Regions from separate parts of the Vibrio cidicii genome, predicted to be linked through region 2. Evidence: predicted binding sites of a transcription regulator. Region 2 holds the regulator's gene; each other region holds the start of a gene.
The links. The regulator CRP, encoded in region 2, controls carbon source genes, mostly activating them, when cyclic AMP is high. The targets are predictions, from matches to a motif close to TGTGANNNNNNTCACA.

Region 1: a site for CRP is predicted at 4,335-4,350, ahead of gltB (glutamate synthase large subunit). Genes of this name have one in related genera too.
Region 3: a site for CRP is predicted at 3,020-3,035, ahead of mlc (sugar metabolism global transcriptional regulator Mlc). Genes of this name have one in related genera too.

The regions. Positions count from the first base shown of each region.
Region 1 covers NZ_CP035921.1:2,230,673-2,241,718, reverse strand. Annotated here, with positions in the region: gene arcB (aerobic respiration two-component sensor histidine kinase ArcB) at 1-1,103, opposite strand, end outside; gene EWA64_RS11320 (diguanylate cyclase domain-containing protein) at 1,276-3,060, opposite strand; gene mnmL (tRNA modification radical SAM protein MnmL/YtqA) at 3,113-4,057, opposite strand; gene gltB (glutamate synthase large subunit) at 4,605-9,143, shown strand; gene EWA64_RS11305 (glutamate synthase subunit beta) at 9,144-10,616, shown strand.
Region 2 covers NZ_CP035921.1:2,002,484-2,013,529, reverse strand. Annotated here, with positions in the region: gene kefB (glutathione-regulated potassium-efflux system protein KefB) at 1-1,199, opposite strand, end outside; gene kefG (glutathione-regulated potassium-efflux system ancillary protein KefG) at 1,183-1,761, opposite strand; gene EWA64_RS10210 (ABC transporter ATP-binding protein) at 1,927-3,849, shown strand; gene EWA64_RS10205 (TIGR02444 family protein) at 3,846-4,328, shown strand; gene EWA64_RS10200 (hydrolase) at 4,499-5,476, shown strand; gene EWA64_RS10195 (YheU family protein) at 5,520-5,732, shown strand; gene EWA64_RS10190 (phosphoribulokinase) at 5,863-6,732, shown strand; gene crp (cAMP-activated global transcriptional regulator CRP) at 6,975-7,607, shown strand; gene EWA64_RS10180 (DUF1338 domain-containing protein) at 7,681-8,472, opposite strand; gene astD (succinylglutamate-semialdehyde dehydrogenase) at 8,653-10,110, opposite strand; gene astA (arginine N-succinyltransferase) at 10,128-11,046, opposite strand, start outside.
Region 3 covers NZ_CP035921.1:562,561-573,606, reverse strand. Annotated here, with positions in the region: gene cydH (cytochrome bd-I oxidase subunit CydH) at 83-175, shown strand; gene EWA64_RS03595 (patatin-like phospholipase family protein) at 191-1,369, shown strand; gene pyk (pyruvate kinase) at 1,400-2,848, opposite strand; gene mlc (sugar metabolism global transcriptional regulator Mlc) at 3,111-4,328, shown strand; gene EWA64_RS03580 (chemotaxis protein CheV) at 4,545-5,486, shown strand; gene EWA64_RS03575 (error-prone DNA polymerase) at 5,588-8,662, opposite strand; gene EWA64_RS03570 (Y-family DNA polymerase) at 8,669-10,072, opposite strand; gene imuA (translesion DNA synthesis-associated protein ImuA) at 10,077-10,766, opposite strand; gene EWA64_RS03560 (YciK family oxidoreductase) at 10,909-11,046, opposite strand, start outside.

The DNA.
Region 1 (11,046 bases), 230 kb from region 2:
ATGTTCTCGATTTCGACCACAAAATCTTCAAAATCGAGCGGCTCAGGGAACAGCTCTAATTTGCGCCGATCAAACTTATCCATGTCGATAATGTCGTTGAAAATATTACCGAGAGTGATAGCACTGACATTAATGGTTTGCATGTACTTACGTTGCTCATCCGTTAAGGTCGTATCGAGCAACATACGGCTTAAACCGACGATGCCGTTAAGCGGTGTGCGCAGTTCATGACTGACAGTAGAAATAAAGGTGGTTTTGTCGCGGCTGGCTTTTTCCAGCGACTCTTCATGACGTTTACGGTCAGTAATGTCTCGGCCAAATCCCATCAAACCTAGGTGACGGCCATCTTTGCTGTAAAAAGGCACTTTACGCAGCTCAAAGTAGTGCTTGCGCCCGTCTGGGTATTCGAGCCACTGCTCGTAGGTGAGCGCACGATTATTAGCAAACACTTTTTGGTCGGTGTCGACAATTTGCTGCGCGACTTCCTTGCTGTAGACATCCCAAGGGCTCAAGCCGACCAGTTGATGCTCTTTTTTCCCGGTTAACTCTTCCATTGCGCGGTTACAGCCCGAAAATACCCCATCGGCGTTGCGATAGTAGATAAGATCCGGAGAGGCATCGATAAACGAGCGCAGTAACGCCGTTCGCTCGGCGAGTTCTAATTGGGTTCGCTCGCGCTGAAAGACTTCGTTCTCCAGATCTTTCATCGCCTCTTCACGCGCTTCTTCCGCTTTGATCCGCTCTTCGATCTCTTGGTTGAGTTGCTCGATGTTTTGCTGCAACTGCACATTCAGCTCTTGGTCACGCGAGCGCATGTCTTTCAGCTTTGAGACGAGTTTGGATAATCGTTGCCGAGACTCTTCCAGTTGATCGACCACCACCGAAAGAAAATAGACCGCCCAAGGGGTAATCACTAAGCCAAAAAAGACCGAGCGGACGATATCGATATCATCCACGCTCCCTTTCAGCGCCAGCGTAATTCCCACTTGCACCACCACGGCTAATGCCACCAATGCCAGCGCGAGCAAAATGGAGAAACGGACGATGCCCAGTTTGACTAACAAATCGACGTAGTACTGGGCAAGATTTTTCATGGGTTTCATCTAAAGCTCCAAAGCGTGAGTGGCCATTGCGATAGCCGCCAGACTCGACACTGACGCCCACGGGACGGGGTGAAGTGTTGAGCGGTGGAAGGTTAGTGTAGCGTGTTTGACTCTAGCGGTTAAGCCATTGAATTCACAACTCGTGTGACAAAACGGGCATTATTAGGGAAAGTTAACCTTTCGCACTCTGCTGCTGGGGCACTTCATCGGCAGTGAGCGAAACCGGATGGACGCAAGTACGGTTTCGACCATCGGATTTGGCTTGGTACAAAGCGCTGTCGGCCAAGGTCACGCCCATTTCGGGCAAATCTTCAGGTTTAGGAATATAGGAGACCAAACCAAGGCTAACGGTGATCCGCTGCGCCACTTTCGAGCCAAGGTGCTCAATCGCCAGTTGAGCAATGCAGACATGTATTTTTTCCGCGACTTTTAGCGCTCCTTCGGTGGTGGTATTGGGCAATATGAACGCAAACTCTTCACCGCCATAACGCGCCACGCAATCCGATGAGCGGCTGATCACTTTGGAGAACACCTCGGCAACTTGGGTCAAGGCGTGATCGCCCAGTTGATGGCCGTAGCGATCATTAAACTCTTTGAAGAAGTCGATATCACACAACATGATAGCCAAAGGCAGTTTTTCGCGCGCATGGTGATGCCACAGCGTGTTTAACTGTTCGTCGAAGCGGCGACGGTTGGCAACTTTGGTCAAGCTGTCCATAAAGCTCAGTTTTTCGAGCTCTTGATTGGCCGCTTCCAATTTTTGCTCCGCTAGATAGCGCTCTGAGATGTCCCTTGCCATGATCAGCACTCCGTTGGTGCCCGAAGCGGGATCGCGAAAGGGTGACTTCACCACATCAAACCAAGAATAGTCACCACTACTGTTGAGAATCTTGTCCAGATAGCGCAGCGATTTGCCTTCATGCAACACTTGACTGTCGGTCGCCGACAAGCGCTGGTACATTTCGCCTGGAATGACATCTTGCAGCCTTTTACCTATGAGATCAGAGACTTCAGCAATGCCCAGTGCATTGACAAACGGCTTGTTGCACGCCTGATAGACCATGTTTTCATTAAAGATGCCAATCGAGTCAGGGCTGGCTTCAAGGATGTTTTGCAAAATGGTATCGCGCTGAGCCAGCGCCACTTCGGTGTCTTTGCGCCGCTCCATTTCATCACGCAGATTCTGCTGCATTTTATGCCACTCTGTCACATCGTGGCTGATGCTCAGCGATCCTAGCGGTTCCCCTTGTTTACTCATCAAAAGGCTCTGGTTTACTTCCAGCAAACAACTGCGCCCTTGCGGATCGGTCGTCCAACGACGTTCACTGCGCCGCCCTTTGATCTGCCCTGCAACAGGTTCGATCGACTCTTCGCGCCGCCCCTGCCAAAATTGTTCGAAAGCGCGGTTTGTGGCTAAAATCCGCCCATCAGGATCGCGCAGACAAATCAGTTCCGACAAGGAGTCTAACGCGGATTTGGCCATTCGCAGCGCTTCCAACTCGCTTTGCTGCCCGTCATCCTCCGTTGCCACAGCACCCACGTGCAATAACCAACAAAAACGGTGGTGATAGTGGACTTTGCGACCGCTCAAGGCTATCTGCAAACTTTCATTGTCAGACAGACGCCAAGTAAAAGTGAGATGCGAGAACTGCCGTCCAGAGAGTGAGTTGAGCGTTTGTGCTATGTCTGACGTGGATGAAGCGGAGGGGAAAAAGTAGCAACGATTAAGCTGGCGAATGCCCAGAAGCTGCATCGCCGCCGTATTGGCCAAAAGGATCTTGTTTTGCGCAAGATCAACCAGCAGTACTGGAGAAAGCGCGTCCAGCACCAGCGAATCGAGATCTTTTTGAAAACGCAGCATCAGGGCCTTGACCAGCACCAATAACAGGACGGCGCCAAGGAGAATAAGGCCATAATGTTGTGCTTCGTCCCGAAGCGCGCTGAACAGCTGATCCATCTTTGCTACCTGATTTTTAACGCTGTTTGCAAATATATCAGCAAATAAGCGGTTATTCCGCTTTTAATTGGGGTTTTGTAAACCGGAAAGGGCGCTCAAGTGCGCTGCCTTGCGCGCCCTGCAGCGCTAATGCCTTGCCAATTTCTGTCATCGCGAGCCAGCGATTTTCACACCACAATGGAGAGAGCAAGGTCGGACGCCGCGCCGCAGAAGAAACGCGGTGATAAACGATTTCTGGCGGGGTGTGACGGATCAGATCGCACGCAATCGCCACATACTCTTCTAAGCTCGGCGCCTCCAATTTGCCTGCGCGCCACGCTTTTGCCATGGTGCTTCCCTCAACAATGTGTAAACCATGCAGTTTAATGCCATCTGTTCCCGTGGCGATCACTTTGTCGAGCGTCAAGCGGTTCTCTTGCCCGCTCTCTTTTGGCAAACCAACAATCAAATGCGTACACACTTTGATACCCAGCGCACGGGCACGGCGGGTGATCTCAGCATAACAGGCAAAGTCGTGACCGCGGTTGATGCGTTTGAGTGTCTGATCATTCGCCGTCTGCAAACCCAGTTCGAGCCAAATTTCAAACCCCTGCTGCACATAGCCTGCAAGCAAATCCAACACCGCATCGGGCACACAATCCGGGCGAGTTCCCACACACAACCCAACAATATCCGCCGCTTTCAGTGCTTCTTCATACATGTTCTTCAATACCTGCACCTCAGCATAAGTGCTGGTATAGGCTTGAAAATACGCTAGATAGCGTTTGGCGCGATGCACTTCGCCAGCGCGCTCACTAAGTTGCAACTGAATACTCTTGATTTGTGCCTGCTCATCGGCAAATGAGGCGACATTACAAAATGTGCAGCCGCCGCGACCAATCGTCCCATCACGGTTCGGGCAACTAAAGCCACCGTGCAACGTCAGCTTGTGGACTTTCTCCCCATAACGACGCTGCAAGTCCTGACCTAAGGTGTTCACCAGTTGATGTAATTGCATTGAACTCACCCAATCTAAAGCGGAATCAATCTTAATTCGATCTGTGTAATTAAATTACACATTCGCAAGAAAAAACACAGCATGCTAGCGAATTCAAACACCCCATTCACTGGTAAAAATCAATAAACCTGCATAATTAAAGACAAAAAACGCTCATGTTGCATAAATGTTAAACTAAAAGTGCATTTTTAAACGATTTTTTTGGGCTGCAATCAAGACTTTTCGTTGCATTGGCTAGTCACAAAATTGTAGGATACTTACACATAACCGTCATTTTTGTGACTTTAATTACAAGATGAAACACGGATTATGTCGGTGATGCCCCACTCCAACCTATATAAATCACTATAAAGTGACCAATAAAACCGGGATATCACCAAGGATTGTTTTTCCCACAACATGATTCCTGTGGGATGCGGAAAGGACTCAAAACCAGCTTCCCTTGCTGGTTGCGACTCAGAACTATAAAGGACGGATGCTCAATCACTATTTATGCAGTGTTTTCTGCATGGGTTGTTGCGTCAATTAGAACTGGAAGGAAGTATCTATGGTAGATAGAGAGCAAAGTTCGCAGGGTTTGTATACTCCAGAACTGGAGCATGACGCCTGTGGTATTGGTTTTGTTGCTCACCTGAAAAACCGTAAGTCTCACCAAGTGGTCACACAGGCTCTTGAGATGCTGGCGCGAATGGAACACCGCGGCGGCCAAGGTTGTGATCCATGTAGCGGTGACGGCGCGGGCATTCTGCTGCAAAAACCTCATGAATTTCTTTTGGAAGAAGCGGTTAAGCTTGGACTCAAGCTACCTTCTTTTGAAAAATACGGTGTCGGGGTGGTGTTGTTCCCGAAAGACGAGTACAAGCGTGAACAGTGTCGCGATATTTTACAGCGCAATGCCAAGCGTCTCGATCTCGACATTTTGGGCTACCGTGTCTTGCCGACCGACAACTCGATGATCGGTGCAGATCCCCTTAGCACAGAGCCTCAATTTGAACACGTTTTTATCTCGGGTGGCCCGGGCTGCACACCGGAAGAGTTGGAGCGTAAACTGTACGTGCTGCGCAACTACACGGTGCGCGTCTGTTTAGAAAGCGTCTCGAACATCGGCGATGATTTTTACATCAACTCGATGTCGTACAAAACGCTGGTTTACAAAGGCCAACTGACCACAGAGCAGGTTCCTCAGTACTTTTTGGATCTGCAAAACCCAACCATGGTGACGGCGCTCGCTCTGGTTCACTCGCGTTTCTCTACCAATACTTTCCCGAAATGGCGCCTTGCGCAGCCTTTCCGCTACATCGCGCACAACGGTGAGATCAACACAGTACGCGGCAACCTGAACTGGATGAAAGCGCGTGAAGCGATCCTAGAATCCAAACTGTTCACTCAAGCAGAAATCGACATGCTGCTGCCTGTGTGCCAAGAAGGTGCATCGGATTCGGCCAACTTCGATATGGTGCTGGAGCTTTTGGTACTCTCTGGCCGCAGCTTGCCACACGCCTTGATGATGATGATCCCAGAAGCGTGGCAGGAAAACAAAGCCATGGACCCGAAACGTCGCGCTTTCTACCAATACCACGCCAACATTATGGAACCGTGGGATGGCCCAGCGTCTGTCTGTTTCACCGACGGTGTTCAGGTGGGAGCGACGCTCGATCGTAACGGCCTTCGCCCTTCTCGCTATACCGTAACCAAAGACAACATACTGATCATGGCGTCAGAGTCTGGCGTAGTCGAAGTGCCTGCGGAAAACGTCGAGTACCGTGGCCGCTTGCAGCCAGGGCGCATCTTTGTCGCCGATCTCGAACAGGGTCGCATCATTTCAGATGAAGAAGTGAAAGACTCCATCGCCAACGCGCAGCCTTATGAGCAGTGGGTACAAGACAACCTGCTGAGCTTAAAATCGCTGCCGGATGCCGACAACGTTCACAGCCAACCTTCACCAGAGCGTCTGCTGCATCGCCAACAAGCCTTCGGCATCAGCGCGGAAGAAGTGAACGAAATCATTCTGCCGCTGGCACAAACAGGTTACGAACCGCTCGGTTCGATGGGCGCTGACTGGCCGGTTGCGATTTTGTCGCACCAATCGCAGCATCTTGCTAACTACTTTAAGCAGTTGTTTGCTCAGGTGACCAACCCGCCGATCGACCCGATCCGCGAACGTATGGTGATGTCGCTCAATACCTACATAGGTAAAGATCAGAACCTATTGGCGGAATCGCCAGTTCATTGCCGTAAAGTGGAATTGGAATCGCCCGTTATCTCCAACGCCGAGCTGGAAAAACTGCGCGCGATCGACAACGAGCATTTACAAGCCAAAACGCTGGATATCGTTTTCCAAGCCAGTGAAGATGCGGGCAAACTGGAGCGCGCGCTAAAACGTATTTGCCAGTACGCCGAAGATGCGGTGATCGACGGTTACTCAATTATTCTGCTGACCGACCGCGCGGTAAACTCCAACCACGCCGCCATTCCTGCCATGCTGGCGGTCGGCGCAGTGCACCATCACCTGATTCGTAAAGGCCTGCGTGCCAAATGCGGTATCGTGGTCGAGACTGGTGATGCGCGTGAAACGCACCACTTCGCCACACTGGTCGGCTACGGCGCCAATGCGGTGAACCCATATCTGGTCACCGAAACCATCGTTGATCTGCAACGTCGTAAAAAACTCGATGCCAGCGTATCGGTTGAGCAGTACTTCAACAACTACCGCAAGGGTGTTAACGGCGGCCTGCTGAAAATCTTCTCCAAAATGGGCATCTCCACGCTGCAGTCTTACCACGGCGCGCAGATCTTCGAAGCGCTTGGCATCAGCAAAGCGGTGGTCGATAAATACTTCACCGGAACCGTCACCCGCATTCAAGGTTTGACGCTCGATGACATCGCCAAAGAAGTCTTGGTACGTCATCGTGTTGGTTACCCTACTCGTGAAATCCCAGTCCAGATGTTGGATGTCGGCGGCGTGTATCAGTGGAAACAGCGTGGCGAAAAACACCTGTTCAATCCTGAAACCATTCATTTGCTGCAACATTCAACGCGCAACAAAGACTTCCAAGAATTCAAGAAGTACGCCGCTGCGGTCGACAGTCAAGGCGACAAAGCGGTCACGCTGCGTAGCCAACTGGATTTTGTCAAAAATCCTGCCGGCTCTATTCCGATTGAAGAAGTAGAACCGATTGAGAGCATCGTTAAGCGCTTCGCCACAGGGGCGATGTCGTTTGGTTCGATCTCTTACGAAGCGCATTCCACTCTTGCCGTTGCTATGAACCGTCTTGGCGCCAAATCCAACTCGGGTGAAGGTGGTGAAGATCCGATCCGTTTTGAGCCAAGAGAGAATGGCGATTCCGAACGTTCAGCCATCAAGCAGGTTGCTTCTGGCCGTTTTGGCGTCACCTCTTACTATCTGACCAACTCAGATGAAATCCAGATCAAGATGGCGCAAGGCGCGAAACCGGGTGAAGGTGGTCAGTTGCCTGGCGATAAAGTCGATGATTGGATCGGTGCAACGCGTCACTCCACTCCGGGAGTGGGCCTGATTTCGCCACCGCCACACCACGACATCTACTCGATTGAAGACTTAGCCCAGCTGATCTTTGACCTGAAAAACGCCAACCGTAAAGGTCGCGTCAACGTCAAATTGGTCTCTGAAGCGGGTGTTGGCACCATCGCCTCGGGCGTTGCGAAAGCCAAGGCCGATGTGGTGCTAATTGCAGGCCACGATGGCGGTACAGGCGCATCACCGATCTCTTCGATTCGTCACACCGGTCTGCCGTGGGAACTTGGCCTAGCTGAGACGCACCAAACGCTGCTGAAAAACGGCCTTCGTAACCGTATCGTGGTACAAGCCGATGGCCAGATGAAAACCCCGCGCGACATCGCGATTGCGACTCTGTTGGGTGCTGAAGAGTGGGGGGTTGCGACCGCGGCTCTGGTGGTGGAAGGCTGTATCATGATGCGTAAATGTCATAAGAACACCTGTCCTGTCGGCATCGCTACGCAAAACAAAACACTGCGTGAGCGTTTCGACGGCCGTGTAGATGACGTCGTGACCTTCTTCCAGTACATGGCGCAAGGGCTACGTGAAATCATGGCTGAACTTGGCTTTCGCACCATTGCAGAGATGGTCGGCCAAGCGCATAAACTGAAAGTGCGCGGCAACGTTGCTCACTGGAAATACAAAAACGTCGATCTGTCTCCTGTGCTGTTCCTCGAGCAACCACGCGAGCAAGACGGCATCTACTGTCAAACTCAGCAAAACCATCACTTGGAAGCGGTACTGGATCGCCAACTGATCCAAGCGGCGCAACCTGCGCTGGAAAACGGCCAAGCGGTACAAGCCGAGTTTCCGATCATCAATACCGACCGCTCGGTTGGCACCATGCTGTCGAACGAAATATCCAAAGTGTATAAAGATCAAGGCTTACCACAGCCGATGCAGGTTAAGTTCACTGGCAGTGCGGGGCAATCTTTCGGTGCATTCCTTGCCAAAGGCGTGAAGTTTGAGGTGGAAGGCGATGCCAACGACTACTGGGGTAAAGGCCTATCGGGCGGCACATTGGTGCTCTACCCAGACGCCAACTCCACGCTCGTCGCAGAAGACAACATTATTGTCGGTAACGTCTGTTTCTACGGTGCGACGTCTGGTGAATCTTACATTCGCGGCTTAGCGGGTGAACGTTTCTGTGTGCGTAACTCCGGCGCGAAAGTGGTGGTTGAAGGTGTCGGTGACCACGGCTGTGAATACATGACCGGCGGTGTAGCGCTGATCCTTGGTTCAACCGGGCGCAACTTCGCCGCTGGTATGAGCGGTGGCGTGGCCTACGTTTGGGACAAGTCGGGGGATTTTAACTCGAAACTCAACCCAGAATTGGTCGACCTCGATCCAATCGAACAAGAAGACAAAGACCTGCTACTGGAGATGCTGACCAAGCATGTTCAATTCACAGGAAGTGAAGTGGCTCAGTCTTTCCTTGATAACTTTGAAAGCAGCTTGAAATCCTTGGTGAAAGTGATGCCACGTGATTACAAAGCGGTGCTGAAAAAGCGCAAGGCAGAGGCAGAACAACAAGAAGCGGAGGCCGTGTAAATGGGTAAGCCTACTGGATTTTTAGAGTTTGGTCGTGAACTGCCGAAGAAAATTGACCCAGCAGTTCGTATCCAAAACAACAAGGAATTTGTCCTAAACAGCGATTTTGGCAACAAAATCAATACACAAGCATCACGTTGTATGGATTGTGGCGTGCCGTTTTGTCATAACGGCTGCCCGATCGGAAACATCATCCCAGAATTTAATGACGCGGTGTACCGTGATAGCTGGGAAGAGGCGTGGCAGATCCTAAGTTCGACCAATAACTTCCCTGAGTTCACCGGTCGCGTCTGCCCTGCACCGTGTGAAAGCGCCTGTGTGCTTGGCATCAACCAAGATCCGATCACCATTTGTAATATCGAGAAAACCATCGTGGAAACGGCGTATCGTGAAGGATACGCCAAACCGAAAACCCCTCGTTCACGCACGGGGAAAAAAGTCGCGATCATCGGCTCTGGCCCGGCGGGCCTTGCGGCCGCAGAGCAGCTCAACAGTGCGGGCCATTTTGTCACTGTGTTTGAGCGCGACGAAAAGGTCGGTGGTTTGCTGCGCTTTGGGATTCCCGATTTCAAACTGGGCATGGACATCATTGATCGTAAAATCGATTTGATGGCACAAGCTGGTGTTGAATTTAAGGTCAATCAACACGTTGGCGTTAACGTCAACGCGCAGCAAATTCGCCAAGAGTACGATGTGGTGCTGCTGACGGGTGGCTCGACCGTGCCGCGCGATCTGCCCATCCCAGGCCGTGAGCTGAATGGCGTCTATTTTGCGATGCAGTTTTTGGCGCAAAACAACCGCCGCGCGAACAACATGGATCTCAAAGGGGAAGAGATCCACGCAGCTGGTAAGCATGTGGTGGTGATCGGCGGTGGTGATACTGGCTCTGACTGTGTCGGCACCTCAAACCGTCACGGCGCCGCCAGCATCACGCAAGTGGAAATCATGCCGATGCCACCAGAAAAACGCCCTGCTAATATGCCTTGGCCGCAATATCCGATGATTCTGCGCACGTCGACCTCGCATGAAGAGGGTTGTGAGCGCCATTGGAACATTTTGACCAAGGAATTTATCGGCAACGAGCAGGGGCAAGTCACTGGCCTGCGCCTCGCTGATATTGTGTGGAAAGAGGCCGCGCCAGGTGAGCGCCCTAGCTTTGAAGAAGTGGCAGGCAGCGAACGTGTGATCCCTTGTGATATGGCGTTTCTGGCTATGGGTTTCCTCCATCCAGAGCCTCACGGCGTTCTTGCCCAACTGAATGTGGCGCTTGATGAGCGTGGCAACGTCGCCACTCAAGATTTCCAGACCAATCAACCGGGCGTTTTTGCCGCCGGTGATATGCGCACTGGCCAATCTTTAGTGGTACGCTGTATCAACGAAGGGCGCGAAAGTGCTCGCGCTATCGATGCTTACCTCATGGGTAACACCAACTTAGAAGCCAAAGCCGATTCACTGATGCTCTCTGCTGGCTGATAAACCAACTGGTATCAGGCGGTGCACGCAAAACACCTGCCTGATACCGGTAACCAATACGCAATCCTTCCAAACTTTTCTTATTGACCAGCATTTTATGCTGGTCTTTTTTCTGCCAACGAAATTCCTCATGTTGCAAAAATGTAACATCACAAAAACTATCCAATTGAATTTAAACATTTTATTCAGACCATTACGTGGTAAATCCCGCGCTAACGTGATTTTTCACTAACAACTTGACCTTTTTCACAATAACCTATACGTTGTGAACTCAATGCAAAATAATGCATTACTTTTTGTTAAAATTTTCTAACAGTTTTGGTGCATTAATATACAAAATAGAACAATTTAAATGCATAGTTAGTCATCTATACCGCCAAACTTTATGCTGGTATTTCTGTCCGGAAGACAGAGAAGCAAAGGGAGAATT
Region 2 (11,046 bases):
AGCTCCGTATCAACCACATCCGGTGAGAGCGCTTCACTTTCCTGGTTCAAGGTTCTTGCATACCAGCCATTTTGCAACGAGAGCAGGAGCGGCGTCGTGACCATCGATAAACTCACCACCACCAGCAAAAATGCCACTTCGTTGTGATTGAGCAGCCCCTCTTTGCTGGCAGCGGTAAAAATCACAAACGCAAACTCCCCGCCCTGACTGAGGATCGCTGCCATTTTGCTGCGTGCCTTCGCCCGCATGCCAACTAAACGTCCGAGCAGATAGAGCACCGCGCCTTTCACCGCAACCAAACCGAGCACCGCCAAGAGGATCTCCAGCGGAAACGCCACCAGCAGCCCCAAATTCACCGCCATGCCAACCGCGATAAAAAACAGCCCCAGCAGCAGGCCTTTGAAAGGCTCAATGGCAATTTCCAGCTCATGGCGATACTCACTTTCGGCCAGCAGCACGCCCGCTAAAAAGGTGCCCAGCGCCATAGAGAGTCCGAGTTGCTGCATCAACATCGCAATCCCTAGCACCACCAGCAGCGCAGTGACGGTAAACAGCTCGCGTACCCCCGTCATCACCACATAGCGAAACAGCGGGCGCAGCAAAAAGTGGCCACCAACTAGCAGCGCGCCAACTCCCGCCAAGGTTGCAACTGCGCTCAGCCAATCGCCGCTCATACCGCCGCCCGAGAGCAAAGGCAACAGCGCCAACATCGGGATGACCGCAATGTCTTGAAAAAGCAGCACCGCGAATCCCGACTGCCCGGTTTCGGTGCGGGCCAAGCCCTGCTCTTCCAGCACTTTTAAGGCAATTGCGGTTGAGGAGAGCGCCAATCCCATGCCAATCACCAACGCCGACGTCCAAGCCAGATCAAACAAGGTCACGATGCTGGCGATCACTAAAGTGGTGACCAGCACTTGAGCACCGCCAAGCCCGAGGATCGGCACGCGCATTTGCCACAGTTTTTTCGGGTTAAGTTCTAGGCCAATTAAAAATAGTAAAAGCACCACACCCAGCTCGGCAAAATGCAAAATGGCGTCAACATCGCTGATAACCCCCAGCCCCCAAGGACCAATCGCAACGCCCGCCAGCAAATAGCCGAGCACTGAGCCCAAACCAAAACGCTGCGCAAGCGGTACAGCCACGACCGCCGCAGAGAGAAAGATCACACTGGTTTGCAGAAAATCACTGGTCAGCGCCATGCCCACCTCCTAGCGGATTGAGCAGCCATTGGCGATACTGCTCAGCGTGTTGATAACGCTCGACATCGGAGACGTTTCTGGCCCAGTAAAGCACCAGCGGTTCAAGCCAATGCATTTGGCACAAAGCGGCCGTCAGCTCAAATGGCTGTAAGATTTCCTCCAGCGGATACTTATTGTACCCCTTCGCACTGAACGCCTCTTTCTTGCCACCTGTGGTAATTACACTGCGCCAATACTTACCTTCAAGGGCATTGCCACTGCCAAAAGCAAACCCTTTGCTCATGACGCGGTCAAGCCACTCTTTGAGCAGCGCCGGGCAAGAGTACATATACATGGGATGGTGGAAGACGATCACCTCGTGTTCGCGCAACAACTGCTGTTCTTGGTTTACATCAATAAAGAAATCGGGATAAAGGCCGTACAAATCGCGAATGGTCACGTGCGGCAGAGAGGCGATTTTTTTCAACATCACTTGGTTGGCCACCGAATTTTGCGGCTCGGGATGGGCATAAAGCACCAGAACTTTTGGCAGACTGGCTGAGGCGATTTTTTTCTCTGACATTCCGCGAACCTTCCCTGAGCGCAAACGGTGATAGAAAAACAAAGTGTTATCTTGATGTTAATCATCATACTCAAATTTGCATAATGATCGACATTTATCCTCATTCCTCCTACTATTCGCAGCGATAAACGCACAGACTATTCGGCATCAACTGAGCTAAGCGATATGATTACCTTTTCCGACATTCAACTGCTCCGCGGCGGTTTCCCGCTCTTGGACCAAACTTCTGCAACCATTCATCCGGGAGACAAAATTGGTCTGGTCGGCAAGAACGGCTGCGGCAAATCGACCCTGTTTGCTCTGATTAAAGACGAGCTTTCTACCGACGCTGGTTCGTTTAGTAAACCAGCGCACTGGGAACTGGCTTGGGTTGCTCAGGAAACTCCAGCCCTTGAGCGCAGCGCAATTGAATATGTGATAGATGGTGATCGCGAGTATCGCGACTTGGAAGCGCAACTCGCCGCCGCAGAACAAGCCGATAACGGCACCTTAGTCGCAGAGATCCACGGCAAAATTGAAACCATCGGCGGCTACAGTATCCGCGCACGCGCGTCAGAGTTGCTAGACGGCCTCGGCTTTAGCCAAGAGCAGATGAGCTGGAAGCTAACCCAATTTTCTGGTGGTTGGCGAATGCGTTTAAACTTGGCCCAAGCACTACTGTGTCGCTCCGACTTGCTGCTACTGGACGAACCCACCAACCACTTGGATCTCGATGCGGTGATGTGGCTGGAACGCTGGCTGCAATCTTACCCGGGCACTCTGATGCTGATCTCGCACGACCGCGACTTTCTTGATCCGATCGTCAATCGCATCATTCATATCGAAAACCAGAAGCTCAACGAATACACCGGCAACTACTCTTCGTTTGAAAACCAACGCGCGCAAAAGCTGATCTTGCAGCAATCGATGTTTGAGAAACAGCAGAAGCAGATGGCGCACATGCAAAGCTACATCGACCGCTTCCGCTACAAAGCCTCTAAAGCGCGCCAAGCGCAAAGCCGCATCAAAGCGCTAGAGAAGTTGGAAAAGGTGCTGCCAGCCCAGTTTGATAACCCGTTCAGCTTTGAATTTCGCGAGCCCACAGCGCTGCCAAATCCAATCATGATGATGGATGAAGTCTCCGCCGGTTACGGTGATAAACTGATTTTGCAGCAAATCCGCCTTAATCTGGTTCCCGGCAGCCGCATTGGTCTGCTTGGGCGCAATGGCGCAGGTAAGTCGACCTTAATCAAACTGCTCTCGGGCGAGCTCAAAGCGCAAGGTGGCGATTTGACTTTCTCTCAAGGGGTCAAAACTGGCTACTTTGCGCAGCATCAGTTGGAAACGTTGCACCCAGAAGAGACGCCACTGCAACACATGATGCAGATAGCGCCCGACAAAACCGAGCAGGAACTGCGTAACTACCTGGGCAGTTTTGGTTTTCATGGCGACAAAGCACTGGAAAAAGTGGCGCCCTTTTCGGGCGGCGAAAAAGCACGCTTGGTGCTGGCCCTGATTGTGTGGCAAAAGCCCAACCTGTTACTGCTCGATGAACCGACCAACCACCTTGATCTCGACATGCGTCAGGCGCTGACGTTGGCCTTGCAAACTTTCGAAGGGGCGATGGTGATTGTTTCGCACGACCGCTACTTACTGCGTGCCACTACCGACGATCTCTATCTGGTGCACGACCGCCAAGTGGCTCCCTTTGATGGCGATCTCAACGATTACTACAAGTGGCTGACAGAGCAACAGAAAGCCGAACGCAAAGAAGCGCAAGCCGAGCTGCCAGCCAAAGATGGCAACAACAGCGCGGCGGCGAAAAAAGAGCAGAAACGGCGTGAAGCGGATTTTCGTAAACTCACTGCGCCAATTCGCAAAACGCTGACACAGCTTGAAGCGAAGATGGATAAGCTCGGGCAAGTACTGGCCGAGGCTGAACAGCAATTGTCAGATAACACACTGTATGATGGCGAAAACAAAGCTAAACTTACTCAAGTACTGGCCATTCAGGCGCAAAACAAGAGTGCGCTGGAAGAGGTCGAAATGGAATGGATGGCCCAGCAGGAAGTGCTAGAGCAGATGGAACAGGAGTTCAGCAGTCAATGAGCAATCAACACGCCCCACCTTTACTTACGCTTGAGCGGCTGTGGCAATTCAGCCTGCAATACTATGGCGTGAAAGAGGTAAAAGCGGCGTGTTTGAGTTTGCAAAATCAGTTTAACGGCAACGTTAACCTGTTGCTGTTGCTTAAATGGCTGGATGAACAACAGCTCAGTTTCGATGAAGAGGAGTGGCACAAGTTGCAAAGCTGCTTAGGCCGCTCCGAAACGCTGCTGCATACCTATCGCGAATTACGTCGTCAATGCAAACAGCATCTACCTGATACTCTCTATCGCGAAGCGTTGCAGTTCGAGCTGCAATTGGAAAAACAACAACAAGCTGATCTGGTCGAGTGCATTAACACTTTGGCTCTGCGCCCCAATCATACAGAACCACTCACCCAGGTCTACTGCCGTCATTTAGGCGCAGCTCACCTCTACGCGGCATTTAAACCGCCCTCTGCCCCGTTGGCAAAATCTAGCTAGTTTCTGTGATCCCGAGCCCGAGTTATCGAGTACGTTTCTGCGGAACATTGACCCGCCTAAACAATCGAGCCTTAATAAAGTTGGCTCAACGTTGAGAAAAAGAGAGCGACACACGCAGCAGACATCACAACGCGTATGACGAGCCCGCAATGGAACCATGAGTGAAAAGTATGACTCAATTTACTGCCGCAAAAGGGATCAAAAACCCCCACCTGCAAACCTTACTGCCCCGCTTTATCCGCAAAAAAGCACTGTTTGAACCTGTTTGGCAAACGCTGGACACCCCAGACGGCGACTTTCTTGATCTCGCGTGGAGTGAAGATCCTAGCAGTAAAAATGCGAGTAAAAAGCCACTCTTTGTGCTGTTTCACGGCCTGGAGGGCAGCTTTTTTAGCCCCTACGCCAACGGCCTGATGAACGCCTTTGCCAACGCTGGCTGGCTATCCGTGATGATGCATTTTCGCGGTTGCAGCGGCAAACCTAACCGCCTCGCACGTGCGTATCACTCAGGGGAAACCGAAGACGCACGCTATTTTTTACAGCACCTTCAGCGTCATTTTCCGCAGAATCGCAAAGTGGCACTTGGCATCTCACTTGGTGGCAACATGCTGGCCAACTACCTTGCCACTTATCAAGACGATCCTCTGGTGGACGCCGCCACCATCGTTTCCGCGCCACTGGATCTCTCGGCTTGCTCAGAACGTATCGAGCAAGGCTTTTCTCGCGTCTATCGCCGTTACTTGCTCTCGTCACTGAAAAAGAACGCCCTACAAAAGCATCACCTACTATCAAATGCGTTGGCGATATCGCCACATTCGATCAAAAAGCTCACTCGCTTATATCAGTTTGACGATCTGATCACCGCGCCACTGCACGGGTTTAAAAATGCGCTCGATTACTACCAGCAGTGTTCGGGTTTGCACAAGTTACGTGAAATCCGCATTCCTACACAGATCATTCACGCCAAAGACGATCCGTTTATGACCGATGCAGTGATCCCCAAATTTGTCTTGCCCGACAACATTGACTATCGCCTGTTTGATCACGGCGGCCATGTCGGCTTTTTAACTGGCAGCGCGCTGCATCCCCGCTTTTGGCTAGAAGAAGCCTTGCCGAGCTACTATGAAAGCTTGGCGGTTTCGGCATAATAGCGCGGCATTTCCTTATTGAGCATAAAGTAAAGAGGTATTTATGATCATTCCTTGGCAAGAGATCAGTGCCGATGCGCTGAGTAATTTGATCCGCGAATTCGTTCTGCGTGAAGGCACTGACTATGGCGAAAGCGAAGTCTCATTAGAGCAAAAAATCGAGCAAGTAAAAACCCAGCTCAAGCGAGGTGAAGCGGTGATCGTTTTCTCAGAACTGCATGAAACCGTTGATATTCAGCTCAAGCAAAAATTTTAGTTGGCCGAGATTTTTACCGCACCTTATCCCATGACAAGCACGTGGAACGTGTTATAGTGGCCAAACGATTGCACATGCCGGAAGCCACATTCCGGCCCGACAGGTAAGTACTACAACGACAGGGTTTGTCATGTCAGCAAAGCATCCAATCATCGCCGTCACAGGTTCGTCCGGTGCCGGCACGACGACAACGTCAGAAGCATTTCGCAAAATGTTCAATATGATGTCCATCAAGCCAGCTTGGATTGAAGGGGACAGTTTTCACCGTTTCACTCGCCCAGAGATGGACGTTGAGATCCGTAAAGCGCGCGAGCAAGGTCGACACATCAGCTACTTTGGACCACAAGCCAACGATTTTCCTGCCCTGTCGGAGTTTTTCCGTCAGTACGGCAAATCGGGCACTGGCGAAGTGCGCCGTTATCTGCACACCTTTGACGAAGCCGTGCCTTACAACCAAATGCCCGGTACCTTCACACCCTGGCAAAAGCTGCCCGAAAACACCGATGTGCTTTTCTATGAGGGGCTGCACGGCGGGGTGGTTGATGGTGAAGTCAACGTTGCGCAGCACGTGGACTTTTTGATCGGCATGGTACCGATCGTCAACTTGGAATGGATTCAAAAATACGTGCGCGATACGCGTGATCGCGGTCATTCGCGCGAAGCGGTAATGGATTCGATTGTGCGTTCAATGGACGACTATCTCAACTACATCACCCCGCAATTTTCACGCACTCACATTAACTTTCAGCGCGTGCCGACGGTGGATACGTCCAACCCACTCAATGCCAAAGGTATCCCGAGTTTAGATGAGAGTTTTGTGGTGATTCGCCTGCGCGGCATCAAGAACGTCGACTTCCCCTATCTATTGGCGATGATCGACGGATCCTTTATGTCGCGACACAATACCTTAGTGGTGCCGGGAGGCAAAATGAGTTTCGCTATGGAACTGATTGTACAGCCAATCCTGCAACAACTGATTGAAACAGGCAAAATTGGCTAAAATTTGAGGCCGGTTCACGCTTACTTTTCATACCGTGATCATGTGCACAATTTTGCGTAGAAAATCCCATTCTCGACACGATTAAAATCAAGAAATCGTTTTCGAAAAAGGATACTATTTCAAACCGAAACACAAGATAGCTTGCAGCATCAATCAAGAGCTCTTATTCTAGCAAGTCAATAACAAGGCTTGGCTAAAATATGGATAGCGGCAAGCGTACCCTGCAGAGGAAGTGAGATATTATGGTTCTAGGTAAACCTCAAACCGACCCAACACTAGAGTGGTTTCTTTCACACTGTCATATTCATAAGTACCCTTCAAAAAGCACGCTGATCCACGCGGGCGAAAAAGCAGAAACTTTGTACTACATCGTGAAAGGTTCTGTTGCCGTGCTTATCAAAGACGAAGAAGGTAAAGAAATGATTCTTTCTTACCTGAACCAAGGTGACTTTATCGGTGAGCTAGGCTTGTTTGAAGAAGGCCAAGAGCGTACTGCTTGGGTTCGTGCAAAATCTCCTTGTGAAGTGGCTGAAATTTCATTCAAGAAATTCCGTCAGTTAATCCAAGTCAATCCAGACATTCTTATGCGCTTGTCGGCGCAGATGGCAAGTCGCCTACAAGTGACCAGCCAGAAAGTCGGAGACTTGGCGTTCTTGGACGTGACTGGCCGTATCGCTCAGACACTGCTGAACCTAGCAAAACAGCCTGATGCGATGACGCACCCAGATGGCATGCAGATCAAGATCACTCGTCAAGAGATTGGTCAGATTGTTGGTTGTTCACGTGAAACCGTTGGCCGCATTCTGAAAATGCTGGAAGAGCAGAACCTGATCTCTGCGCACGGCAAAACCATTGTTGTTTACGGGACTCGTTAATTTCACGCCAGAAATCGACGTTCAAATTGCAAAAAGCCACCCTGGGTGGCTTTTTTTGTTCTCGCGATACGTCTTAACCGTTGGTGCTTTCAAAGATCTTATCTGCCGACGCGGCTACAAAGCCTGGGTACAGATCGCCATTTTCCATCGGGTAGCGTTTGGCAAACTCGTAAAAACCACCGGGAATGATTTCACTGCCTTCAATAAACTGCACTGCCACTTTGTCTGCCATCGTGGAAGATTGCTCCAGCAGCACTTCCGGTGTGCCCTTCACTTCACCACCAATTTCATTGATGGTAAAACCCGCTTGACGTAAGTGATCGTTCACACCTTTCACCGAGTCAAATGCTTTGAGCTGATTGACACTGACCGTAAAGTGGTTCGCGCCGTAACCATGCGCCGCCAACCAAGAGGCATATTCACTCTCTTTTGCCAGCGTTTGATAGTCCGCAAAGCTCAACTCCCACAAGCGACCTGCGGAAAGGAACTCGTGGCCTTGCAGTTGGCTCGTATCCACTTGAGCAACCAATTTTTTCACAATCGCTTGCAGCGCCTCTGAGCATTCATCGATTTTCAACGCACTGATAAAGACTTTAGGCTGAGTCGGATCAGGATGCTCAAAATGTTTGGCCACTAATTTTTTGCTTTCAAACAGATAGTCGCCACACGCTTTGTAGCCTAATTCGATAAACGGCTTCGCCAGCGTTTCAATGCCCAGCGGCTCGACGTTAAACGTTCGTAGCGCGATGTGGTCGTTGATCAGGGCTTCATCCTCTTGCAATAGTCGATGCACTTTTGCCGCGGAAGGACACAGGCGTTGAATATAGTCGTTCCATAGCGATTCAAATAACACAGCTGGCGTCATAACGCCTCCTTGTTGTATCGGTTCACATTATCAGAGTATTGGGAGTGGATTGCGGCGGTGCGTGCAGACATCACCGCCGCAATCCTCAACCTGTGACGTTCATTGTTTGAAAGCAAACAAGCCTGCGCGACTCATGGCTCGAAGCGGCGCAGGTCAGAGACCTAAAGGTCGTTATCGTTATTAAAGTTCAACACCCGGGCTGAGCGTGGCGGGCAGTTCCGTTTGCGCCCCTTCCATTGATGCCATTGGGTACGCGCAATAGTCGGCGGCATAGTAAGCACTCGGACGTAAGTTACCCGACGCACCCGGTCCGCCAAATGGCGCATCACCACTAGCACCTGTCAGTTGGCGGTTGCGATTAACAATGCCAGCACGGATGTGATCGACAAAGTACGCCCACTCGTTATCGTCGGTCGAGACTAAGCCAGCCGACAAACCAAAGCGGGTGTCATTCGCCAGCTCAACCGCACGCTCGAGGCCTTGATAGCGCACCACTTGCAGCAGTGGTCCAAAGTACTCTTCATCAGGCAAATCCGCGATATGAGTGACATCAATAATCCCCGGTGAAACAAAGGCGGCCTCGCCCGCTTTGGCTTCAATTAAGCTTTCACCGCCGAGCGACTGCAGATTGGCCTGCGCGTCTAAGATAAAGCGCGCGGCCGCCTGCGAAATTTGTGGCCCCATAAAAGGCGCAGGCTCGGCAAACGGCTGGTCGACTTTAAGCTTTTGCACCGCTTCCACCAGACGAGTAATGAGTGCGTCGCCTTTTTCACCCAACGGCACATACAAACGGCGTGCACAAGTACAGCGCTGACCAGCACTGATAAATGCCGATTGAATGATGGTGTAAACCGTCGCCTCGAGATCGCCGTACTGCTCTGAAATCACCATCGGGTTGTTACCGCCCATTTCCAGTGCCAGCATTTTGCCGGGTTGACCAGCAAACTGACGATGAAGCAGATGACCCGTGTTGGCGCTGCCAGTAAACAGCAGGCCATCGATGCCTTTGGACTGCGACAAGGCAATCCCAGTCTCTTTACCACCTTGTACTAGATTTAGCACGCCACTTGGCAGACCCGCTTCTTGCCACAGTTTCATCGCAAGCTCTCCCGTCCAAGGCGTTTGCTCAGACGGTTTAAACACCACGGTATTGCCAGCTAATAACGCAGGCACAATGTGGCCGTTTGGTAAGTGCGCTGGGAAGTTATACGGGCCAAAGACGGCCATCACACCCAGTGGGCGGTGGCGCAAGACAACTTGGTTGCCCGCCGCTTCTTTTTGCGACTCGCCAGTGCGTTCATGATAAGCGCGGATCGAAATGGCAATTTTGCCTGCCATTGCCGCCGCTTCGGTGCGCGTCTCCCACAGCGGTTTGCCAGTCTCTTTGGCAATCACTTGAGCAATCTCTTCGCTGCGCGCTTTGACACGCTCGGCAAAGGCCAGCACGTAGGCTTCGCGCTCGGCAAACGTGAGCTTCTTCCAACTCAGAAATGCGTGACGCGCCGCTTTCACTGCTTGCTCGACTTGCGGCTCAGTGGCACCTTTGCCACGCCAAACCACTTGGTTGTCATAAGGCGACAAGGAGGTGAACTCTTCGCCTTGCCCTTCTACCCATTCACCTGCAATCCACTGTGTCATCGTCTTTCCCTTAATCATTACTGCGCTAGCATGCGGACGTATTCGCCATCTTCAACCATCAGAGCCTGTGCCACTTTCGGTGACAAAATCACACTGGACGAGGCTTGGTCATAGGCGGCTTTGGCTGCCGTGGCGCGGAAGTTTTCAAATGAGGTATTGGCTATTAAAAAGTCTTGCGAGCTGGAGTGCTCCGCAACGCGCACTTTCGCTCGCACTGAGTGACGTACCGATTCAATATTACGCAGGTCACACTCCACCGTGGGGCCGCCATCAAAGATGTCAACGTAGCCACGGCTGGTAAAACCTTCTTTCTCAAGCAGCTTGAGCGCTGGACGAGTATTTTCATGCACCACGCCGATCACCGCTTGCGCTTCTGGGCTTAGCAAGTTGATGTAAATCGGCAGCTTAGGCATCAAATCGGCGATGAAGCCTTTTTTGCCGATACCAGTGAGGTAATCCGCCATGGTGAAATCGATGGAGAAGAAATGGTCCTGAAGCCATTGCCAAAATGGCGAGTTGCCATTGGCATCCGACACACCACGCATTTCGGCGAAAATGGTTTTCGAGAAGCGATGCGGATGCTCAGCCATCATCAAAAAGCGGCATTTCGACATCAAGCGACCGTTGAGTCCTTCACGGAATTTTTCCCGCAAGAACAAGGTACAAATTTCACTACAACCGGTGTAGTTGTTGCCAAAAGTGAGCAGCTTCACCACATTGTTGACGCCAAGTTTTGGCGAGGAGTGGACAATTTTGCTGATGTGGTACGAGTAAAAAGGCACGTCCCAGCCAATCGCCGCTTCAATACCTGTGGTTCCGGCAACTTCCCCGCTTTCGGCATCAAAGCCGACCATCAGGTAGCCTTCATCGCCCGGCTCACCAACGTTGTGTTTGGCAAAGCTGTATTCAGAGTGTGTAATTCGATTGGTTAACAGT
Region 3 (11,046 bases), 1.4 Mb from region 2:
TCAAATTCGCGCTGGCATATTAGACAGTTCTTGAACATAATTCTTACAGCTGTTATTACTTTGTTACAGCATGGAGGTGCCTATGGAACACGATCTAAAAACAGCCCTAATCATCACAGCAACTGTGTTTGCGGTTCTACTGTCATTTGGTTTTATTGCGATCGCTGCCGCTTAAAATTAGGTAACAGCGATGGCAATAAACAGCGGTATTGTCACGAACGGTTACATCAACCTAGATACAGAGCGTTTTGCTAAGTACCAGCATGGGAAAACCGCATTGGTCGCCCAAGGTGGCGGGCAAAGAGGAATTTTCACTGCGGGTGTGTTGGACGCTTTTATCCTTGCCAATTTCGACCCATTTGATGAGTTTTTTGGGACGTCTGCGGGGGCGTTAAATCTTTGCTCTTATTTATGTCGACAGCATGGGCTCGGTAAAGCATTCATTACCGAGTTGACGACGTCTCAAGAATTTTTCAATCTTTTCAGCTATATCAGGAACAAGCAGTACTTGGGGTTGGATTGGGCCTTGGATAAGATCTGTGCTTATCCCTACAAGCTTGACTTAGATCTAGGAGAAGCGAGCTTGGCCTGCCGTCAAGCTTTTGCTTCTGTAACCGACACCAGTACGCTCACTGATAAATATTTGCCGATCTTTGGGCGAAATTGGTATCCAACTATGCTGGCAACTTGTGCGATTCCTAAACTCTATTCCAAGCCAGTGACGATTGGTGGGCGTGAGTATGTGGATGGCGGTGTCTCAGCCTCCATTCCTGTTCAGGAAGCTTGGCGCCGTAACGCCAGAGCCATTATTGTGATTCGAACAGAGCCGTTTACGTTGCCAGAAAAAGTGGATGTCAAGCAATCAGCCGCAGCGCAGAGAGAGGAAATGGAATGGTTTCGCCGCTCTTTTGGCAGCGTGCAAGGTAAGTGGCAGAGCCGGCTCAATCGATGGAAAGACGATTGGAGTCACTTCTTCCAGCAGCAAATTGCAGCATCCCAAAGTGAGAAAGGTGAACCAATTCGCTTGCTAAACGGTGGGCGTTGGTTGTTTGGGGCCGATAACATTTATCGTCTTAGCCATCTTATTGGCGATAACTTTGATTCAGGATTGGCGGATATGCTGATGGTGCACTATCAGACTTACACCTTAACGCGAGATTTTCTTGCCAAACCGCCAGATGATACCTTTGTAATTCAAATAACGCCGGATGGACCGCTACGTTCTTCGTCGTTGCTTAGCGATAAAAAAGATCTACTAGCGGATTATGAACTAGGCGTACAAGCAGGAAATCGGTTTATTGCTCAGTATGAGTCACTGCGCCAGACCCGAGTGAAAGAAACTTTGCTTCGTTTAGATGAAAGCCAGTAATCACTGGCTTTCCCATCCCTTAAGTAAAGCTTACTCAAACACAGGTAAGATGCGCATACAGTTGGTCGAGCCTTCTACATCCATAATGTCACCTTGGGTGATAATCACTAGGTCGCCAAATTCCAACAATTTTTTCTTTCTTAGCGTATTGAGTGCCGCAAGCGCAACGTCGAAGCCTGTCTCCACTTTGGTATCAAAGAACACGGGGGTGACGCCGCGATAGAGCGAACAGCGATTGAGAGTCCGTTCGTTGGGCGATAGGGCAAATATGGGCAGTAGAGAGTTTAATCTAGATGTCATCAACGCGGTGCGGCCAGATTCCGTTAAAGTGACCATCGCTTTGACTCCCTCCATATGGTTGGCCGCATAAATGGTCGACATGGCAATGGTTTCTTCAGCGGTGGCGAACGATTTGTCAATTCGGTAGTTTTGCGTACCTGCTTCAATCATCTTCTCTGCGCCGATGCACACTTCCGCCATGGAACGAACGGTCTCAACCGGGTATTTCCCCGCGGCGGTTTCGCCAGAGAGCATCACCGCATCGGTTCCATCGAGAACCGCGTTAGCAACGTCCATGACTTCTGCGCGTGTCGGCATAGGGTTTTCGATCATGGACTCCATCATTTGTGTCGCGGTAATCACCACGCGATTGAGCTCTTTGGCACGGCGGATCAGCTTTTTCTGCACACCGATCAGCTCGGGGTCGCCAATTTCAACCCCCAAATCGCCGCGAGCCACCATGATCACATCAGAAGCCATGATGATGTCATCAATATTTTCGTCATTCTTAACCGTTTCAGCCCGTTCCACTTTAGCCACCAGCTTGGCCTCTAATCCGGCATCCCGAGCGAGGCGTCTGGCGTAATTCATGTCTTCACCATTGCGAGGAAACGAGATGGCTAAGTAATCCACTTGGATTTCAGCGGCCGTTAGGATGTCTTGCTTATCTTTTTCGGTGAGTGCGTCAGCCGATAAACCGCCGCCTTTTTTGTTGATGCCTTTGTTGTTGGAGAGCGGCCCGCCGACAATCACTTCGGTATGAACCCGATTGCCCTCGACGTTCAATACTTGCAATTGCACTCTGCCATCATCCAGTAGCAGAATATCATTTGGCCCAACATCTCTTGGTAAGGCTTTATAATCGAGGCCGACGGAGTATTGATCCCCTTCACCTTTGGGTAGGTCGCTGTCTAACGTAAATCGGTCGCCGACATTGAGGTTTATTTTGCCTTCTTTAAACGTCGATACCCGAATTTTTGGGCCTTGCAAATCACCCAAAATGGCTACCTGCTTGCCTAATTTGGCCGCAATGGTGCGCACTTTTTCCGCACGTTGTTTGTGATCTTCTGTACTGCCGTGTGAGAAATTCATCCGCACTACGTTGGCTCCTGCACGAATTATCTCTTCCAAATTATTACCTTTGTCAGTTGAAGGGCCTAATGTAGTGACAATTTTTGTTCTTCTAAGCTTGCTGGTCATAGAGACTCCAGGAATGTGTGTGACACTTTCTATTGAGAAGCGTGGTCGGTTTATGGCTGACTTTCCAGCGTTATAGGAAATTTTTCATTTAAAAATAAGTTATCTGAGAATAAATCTATCAGCGATTAATTTGTGGATATTTGATTGAATACACAAAGATTCATGTTTATACGTGACGCTTGTCACGGGGTTCTATCAATTCACTTCACAATTACTTCGCAAAGTAAAAAAATTACTCAGTTATAGAATGTTGGAGTGCAAGATGTACATGGCTCAACCGGGCCATATTGATCATATCAAACAGATCAATGCTGGTCGTGTATATAAACTGATTGATCTCAAAGGGCCAATTTCCCGGATAGACCTATCCAAAGAAAGTCAATTGGCGCCAGCGAGCATCACAAAAATCACCCGCGAGTTGATCGAAGCGCATCTTGTGCATGAAACAACAGTGCAGGAAGCGACCAGTCGTGGACGTCCGGCGGTAGGGCTTCAAGTAAATAACGTCGGTTGGCAGTTTCTCTCGATGCGGTTGGGCCGCGGCTATCTGACAATTGCACTCCACGAGTTGGGCGGCGAAGTACTTATTGATACCAAAATCGATATTCATGAACGCGATCAAGAGGATGTTTTAGCCCGCCTTCTACACGAAATCGAAGAATTCTTTCAAACGTATGCAGAGCAGCTCGATCGCGTTACCAGTATCGCGATTACGCTACCTGGCTTGGTCAATTCTGAGCAAGGTATTGTGCTGCAAATGCCCCATTACAATGTTGAAAATCTCGCATTGGGCCCTGAAATCTATAAAGCCACCGGATTACCTGTTTTTATTGCGAATGACACCCGTGCTTGGGCTCTGGCCGAAAAGTTGTTTGGTCACTCGCAAGAAAATGAGAACTCCGTATTGATTTCGATTCACCACGGTCTTGGCGCTGGGATCATCTTAGACGGTCGAGTGTTGCAAGGGCGACACGGCAACATTGGTGAGTTGGGTCATATTCAGATAGACCCCAACGGCCGTCAATGCCATTGTGGCAACCGAGGCTGTTTAGAGACGGTGGCCAGTTCACAAGCCATACGCCAAGAGGTGTTTGAGCGTATCGCTCAGGGAGAAGAGTCCATTTTGTCTGGAATGGAAGAGATTACCATTGAGAGCGTTTGTGAAGCGGCGGCGAATGGCGACCCGCTGTGTGTGGCTGTGATTGAAAAGCTCGGCCGCTATTTGGGCTCAGCGATTGCTATCGTCATTAACTTATTTAACCCAGAAAAAATTCTTATTGGCGGAGTCATTAACCAAGCCAAAGACGTTCTGTATCCCTCGATTCGCCAATGTATTGAAGAGCAAAGTCTGCCCGTTTATCACCAAGATCTTGAGTTAGTCGAATCACGCTTCTATAAGCAAGCGACTATGCCTGGTGCGGCGTTAATTAAACAAGCGTTATACGATGGTTTACTGTTAATGAAGGTCGTCGAAGGTTAATGTGCCATTCTGGCCTGAACAAGCATCAGGCCAATGGTTCTACTATAAAATTTCTATTTTCTCGTATCTCACTATTGTTCTTGCGCTAGGTTTAGTGAGCTGCTTATCCCAAATCAGGTAAGTTGATTGCTATCCATTTTTCATTCATGTACTTTTGCTATGGCTTGCATTTTTTAGGCTATTTTTAATAGAGTTTTAACCCATTTAGGATGTTGTATGTCTGGAGTTTTAAATACTGTAGACCAGCGAACCAATCTGGTCGGCGAAAACCGTCTGGAGCTTTTGCTGTTCAGTTTGAATAGCCGTCAGTTATTTGCAATTAACGTGTTTAAAGTGAAAGAGGTGATGAAAGTGCCTCCTCTCACCAAGCTGCCTGGCGCGCATTACAACATTCGCGGTGTCGCATCGCTGCGTGGCGAGCCTGTGCCAGTGATTGATCTTAGGCGCTCTATCGGTTTTCCACCTTCGCAAATGGCTGGTCAAGAAGAAAACCTGATCATTACGGAGTACAACCGTACGGTACAAGGCTTCTTGGTTGGACAGGTACGTAACATTATTAACACCGCGTGGACCGAAATTCAGCCGCCACCAAAAACGTCCGGACGCAGCAATTACCTCACCGCCATTACGCAAGTGAAAGAAGGTGATAAAACGCAGATTGTCGAAATCATCGACGTGGAAAAAGTGTTAGCGGAAATTGTCGACTACGATGTGTCCATCTCCGAGGAAGTTCTTGATGAGAAACTGGTCAAAAACATGGTCGGGCGCAATGTGTTGGTTGTGGATGACTCTTCAACCGCGCGTAATCAGATCCGCGATACACTCTCGCAGCTCGGGCTAAATATTATTGAGTGCCGTGATGGCCTAGAAGCGCTGAGATTATTGAAATCTTGGTGTGATGAAGGCAAGGATTTGACCAAAGAGCTATTGTTGATGATTACCGACGCCGAAATGCCGGAAATGGATGGCTATAAGCTGACACACGAAGTGCGAAGCGATCCAAGAATGGCCAAACTCTTCATCACCTTAAACACATCACTCAGTGGCAGTTTTAATGAAGCCATGGTGAAGAAAGTGGGTTGTGACCGCTTCATCTCCAAGTTCCAGCCAGATTTGCTGGTGGAAGTCGCGCAAGACCGCTTAAGAGAAATTCTATAAGTGGCTCAGATTTGTTGCACATCACCAGAAAGGGAAGCGAGCGCTTCCTTTTTTGATGCATGTTTTTTAGGTACAAAGAGTGTCTTCGCCGCGCATATGGATTAGTGAAAGTCACGCGAGTGAGTACTCAGTTCTGTCAGATATGGTGTCAGGTCGATGAGCTTGCCTGCAATCACATGAACGACCTCGCCCTCTCTTTCTAAAATGCCCTTCACCATCAGTGCCTTTGCAGAAAGATAAGCGTGCTTTTGCGCTCTTGCGGTGGCTTGCCAAACGACCACGTTAATATTGCCAGTATCATCTTCTAGGGTGACAAAAGTAACGCCCGTCGCGGTTCCCGGTGCTTGGCGACCCGTTACCAAACCTGCAACGGTTACGGCAGAGCGGTGGGAAAGCTGGCTTAGCTCCTGACAACGTACGAATTTGGGCAACATTCCGGCCCGTGACAACATAGTGATGGGATGCTGGCCAAGAGAAACGCCCGTGGATGCAAAATCTTCAATCAAATTCTGGTAGTCACTCGGCGTGGAGTGAAGCGAGTGGTCACTATTTACTATGCTGGAAAATAGGGGTAAGTCGCTCAGTGAGTCCATCACTTGCCAGCGAGTTTGATAACGATTTCCAGAAATGCTGTGCAGTGCGTTGGCTGAAGCTAAACTTTCCATATCTCGCTGGTGATTAAGTGTCTGCTTGACCGCATTGATCGTCTGGTAACCTTGTGCCGGGCGGTGCTGGATCAGCCGATGGATTCCTTCTTCGCTCAGCCCTTTGACTAGACTCAGCCCTAAGCGAATCGCAAGCGGCTTTTGCCCAACACGTACGAGAGTGTGCTGCTTTTCAGAGCCATTAACGCACACAGGCAATACCTCGATACCATGTCGCTGCGCATCTTGAATAAGTTGTGATGCACTGTAAAAACCCATCGGTAAGCTGTTGAGTAAAGCTGCATAAAATTCAGCAGGGTAGTAATGTTTGAGCCAGGCGGAGCAGTAGGCGAGTACCGCAAAAGAGGCAGAATGACTTTCAGGAAAACCATACTCACCAAAGCCGCAAATTTGTTCAAAAATTCGTTCGGCAAATTGCGCTTCATAGCCGCGCTCCTGCATGCCATTGATAAGCTTCGATTTAAATTTGAATACGCTACCATTTTTCTTCCAAGCGGCCATCGCACGACGTAACTGGTCTGCTTCACCGCCGCTAAAGCCTGCGGCGACCATCGCCAGTTTGATCACTTGCTCTTGAAATATTGGTACACCTAAAGTGCGTTCTAATACCGCTTGTACCTCTTTGGATGGGTAAGTCACGGCTTCTTCTTTGCGCCGCCGTTTTAAAAATGGGTGGACCATATCCCCTTGGATTGGTCCTGGGCGAACAATCGCAATTTGGATCACCAAGTCATAATAATTGGCTGGTTTTAAGCGTGGCAGCATGCTCATTTGAGCACGTGATTCAATCTGGAAGACACCAATCGTATCGGCACGTTGGATCATCTTGTATACCTGTTGGTCGTCTTGCAAGCGTGTGATCTCGGCGAGGGAAAGCGTACGGTGGTGGTGATGTTGAATCGATTGAAAGCAGCGTCGGATCGCCGTTAGCGTGCCTAGTGCCAGTATGTCGACCTTCAGTAGCCGCAGGCTTTCAAGATCGTCTTTATCCCATTGAATGATCGTTCTTTCCGGCATAGCCGCGTTTTCCACCGGTACCAGCTCATACAGTGGGCCTGCGGAGATGACAAAGCCGCCCACATGCTGAGAGAGATGTCTGGGAAAGCCAATAATCTCGTTAACCAAGTGAATAAAATGCTGCCCTTTGAGTGAATCAGGCTTGAGTCCAAGCTCAACAATTTGTGCCTGCCAGCCGAGCGAGCGATCGCGGCGATTAATGTTTTTAATAAAAAACTCTAGCTGAGTCTCTTCCAGCCCAAGCGCTTTACCCACTTCTCGCAGTGCGCTTTTGAAGCGGTAGGTGATCACGGTTGCAGCTATCGCCGCTCGCTCTCGACCGTATTTGCGGTAAACGTATTGGATAACTTCTTCGCGGCGTTCATGTTCAAAATCCACGTCAATATCAGGCGGTTCATTACGTTCTTTGCTAATAAAACGTTCGAACAAAACCGAGATTTGACGAGGATCGACCGAGGTGATTTCCAAGCAATAGCACACGACAGAATTCGCGGCTGAGCCCCGGCCTTGATAAAGAATGTTCTGCCGTTTGGCAAACATCACGATGTCGTGAATGGTGAGGAAGAAAAAGGCGTATTGAAGTTCTTTGATTAATGCTAATTCTTTGCTAATGATCTCCTCGATATGAGCGGGTACACCGTGGGGAAAACGGCGGTATTTGCCCGCATGGACGAGGTGTTGTAAATAGCCGTCGGGGGTAAAGCCATCAGGGATCAGTTCACTTGGATATTGATATCTCAGCTCATCAAGGCTGAAGGTACAGCGTTTAGCAATCTGCACACTTTCGGCTAGCCATTCGGCTTTGAAGAGTTTTTGCAGTTTCCCGGCATCGCGCAAACTGCGCTCGGCATTGGTTAATCTATCTGTCCCCAGCTCTTCGACAGTACAGCCTTGGCGAATGGCCGTTAAGGTATGTTGCAAGGGCAAACGTTCGCTGTGATGCATGAGTACGCCGCCACAAGCCGTGATGGGTAGATTGAGCTCTTTGGCGAGAGATAGACAATGCTCGCGGTACGTTTGGTCGTCATGGTGCAGATGTCTTTGCAACCCGATCCAGAGCCGGGAAGTATGGTGGCGTTGCAACCATCTTCCCCAATGCAGATCGCGGCTTTTCCCACAAGGCAACCAAAGGATCAAACAGTGCTTGGCAGACATCAAGTCCCACTCCGATAACTGGTATTCTCCTTTAGTGCAGCGTCTTCTGGCGTTAGTAATAATCCGGCATAACTCAGCATACGCAAGGCGGTCTGGACACAACAACAGGCATTGGCACTCACCGCTTAACCATAACATGCTGCCAACGATCTGACGGATGTTGAGTTGATGCTCTTTGATCGCGGTATGAGCTCGCACAACCCCAGCTAGTGAGCACTCATCGGTGATGGCAATGGCGTGATAACGGAGAAAATCCGCTTGTAAAACCAGTTCTTCTGGATGCGAAGCGCCAGTGAGGAAAGAAAAGTTACTTTGGCAAAAAAGTTCGGCGTAAAGCATCGTCAATCAACAGAAAAGTCCGTGAACAAACCAGCGTTGCTGTGGATCGCGAAAGATCCATAGCCACTGACCATCATGAGTTCGGGCGATGAAGTAGTCGCGCATTACATCATCGCCATCCCACCAACCGCTGACCACTCTTTCTGGCCCGTGAATTAAATCGACTTGTTGGCGCAAAACCTCAGGAGTAGTTAGAAGAAAGCTAGGTCGCAATGCATGGCAATCAGGAAGGCGATGTGGGGACGACTGCAAAACGGGCCGATAGTCGGTGGCTTTTTCTGGCCGTGGATCTTGCTTAAGGGAAGGTTGTACAACGGCCTCGTTACCCAGTTTAGCCTGCAACAGCGAGCAAAGCTCAGCAGCGGATAGAACGCCAGTCAATTTTGAAAACAGCTCCGCTTTATTGAGCCCATGCTCACCTTGCCTTTGCACTTCAAGCGTTAAACGCGTTACGGGGGCGTCTAAGGTTAAAGATTCCAGTGTTAGGCAAGCAAGCGTTTGCCACTTGTGCCAGAGGTAATCTCCTTGTGCTGAAGTAAAAATAACGCGCTTGCGCTGTCCTTCGCGTTGTTGCAATGTCAGTGCTAATTCATAGGCAACCTGATCTTGTAATCGGAGGTGGTTTTCAAGCTGCTTTAATAACTTGCTCAATGGCTTTTCTAACCACTGCACATTTTCAATCTCATACAGTAGCTCAAGTTCTTGGCGAAAATGGGCGGGCGGGTGATAAAAATCGACGGGATGTTTAAATTGCCCGGTCAGCCTACCGAGATAGTTGACCAGATCGATATCAAAACGCCGTGCAACCTCTGCAAGAGGCAAAGCCAATAAATCCGCTAAGGTGTTAATCCCGACGCGGCGCAGTTTCTCGACCGTTGCAACGGACAGTTCAGTGCATTGCAAATCGTGCTGCCCTAAGCGCAGGGCAATGGCATCGCGATCATCACTTAGTAAATCATTGCCTGCTTTGGCAAGCAGCATGGCGGCAAGGGGAGAGTAAGCACAAGCATAATGGAAGCGCAGTGAAAGCGGTTTTAAATGAGCCGATAAAACTTGCCAGTAACCTGCGAGGCCAGAGTACAACTGCAACATATGGCTAGCGCGGATCAACAGTCCTTGCGGAGGCATCAGCACCAGATCGGCGGTCACCAGATAGAGCCATTGGGCGATCTCTTTAAGCCTATTGTTCTCAATGTCTGCATCATAAGGCACGACTTGCAAATGGGCACAAAGCGCAGCAGCGCTTGCAAGGCCCATATTAGGCTGAACTCCGGCTGCTTTAGCGGCCGCATTGCATTGCATGACCTGGTGAGAGTGCTTATTGACGATGGCAATTGCAACGTCCTTCTCTGCCTCAGTAAGACTGTCTAATTGCAAAGCGGGAAAATGGAGATAGAGCCATAGATTCATCGTACTAGCCCTCTCGAACCACAGGAAAAGAAAGCACGCTATCGGGTAACGTCGCGCTCGGTAAGGTTAACGACGTAAAGAGTGGCCGAAAGTCGATCTCAGTGGTACCTCGTGACCAACCGCCTTTGCGCTTTATCACCTGCACACAGAGGCCAAATGGTCTTGGCTGTAGAGTAAGGCTGAGTGATACAGGTAATGAAAGACGCATGGGTTGCGGTAAACGAAAAACGAAAATCAGACTGGCGCCTTGTTCACTGGCAACTTGGAGCCGTTTCACCTGATGGATTTCAAGCTCGTTTTGCCACAGCAAAACGCAGCGACAAGCGCCACTTTTTAAACATTGTTCTGCCGCCCACAATGCTTTTTTGGCTGAGTCAGGCAGGAGAACGAGCGTTTCTGCTAACGGATAGCCTAAGTAAGCGAAAAAGGCGGCATTAACCTGAGCTGGCGGTTGCAGCAAAACGACCATGCCTTCTTGGAAGCGTTGTTGCAACAAGGATGTCAGCAAACGCAGCTCGCCAATCGCCAACTGAGACTCTATCTCCACCACGCCGTGAGAAGGAAAACCGCCACCAAGTAGATGATCTAGCTCGGTATAGCCTGAGCTTATGACAATGTCACTCTGCTCAGTCGAGGTTTGATCGGCTTGCCAGATTAAGTGCTGATTTTTTAAAGTTTGAATGATATCTTGCATAGAATAACACCTGTATATATATACAGTATATTGATGCGAGAGAAACTGGCAAGAAAATTTAGCGACAAAAATGAAAAGGGCCACAATACGAAAGTACTGCGGCCCAAAGGTAAAGAATTACTCAAACGGTGAGAGGCGATTATTAACGCTTTGGTTGAGCATCAATGCACTGACCATTGACCTTTGTGGCTGGATCCATCAAGTGTAGATAAAGCGGCATTAAGTCTGCCGGTGTTTTCAAACTATTTGCGTCTTCGCCAGGGTAAGCTTTCTCGCGCAT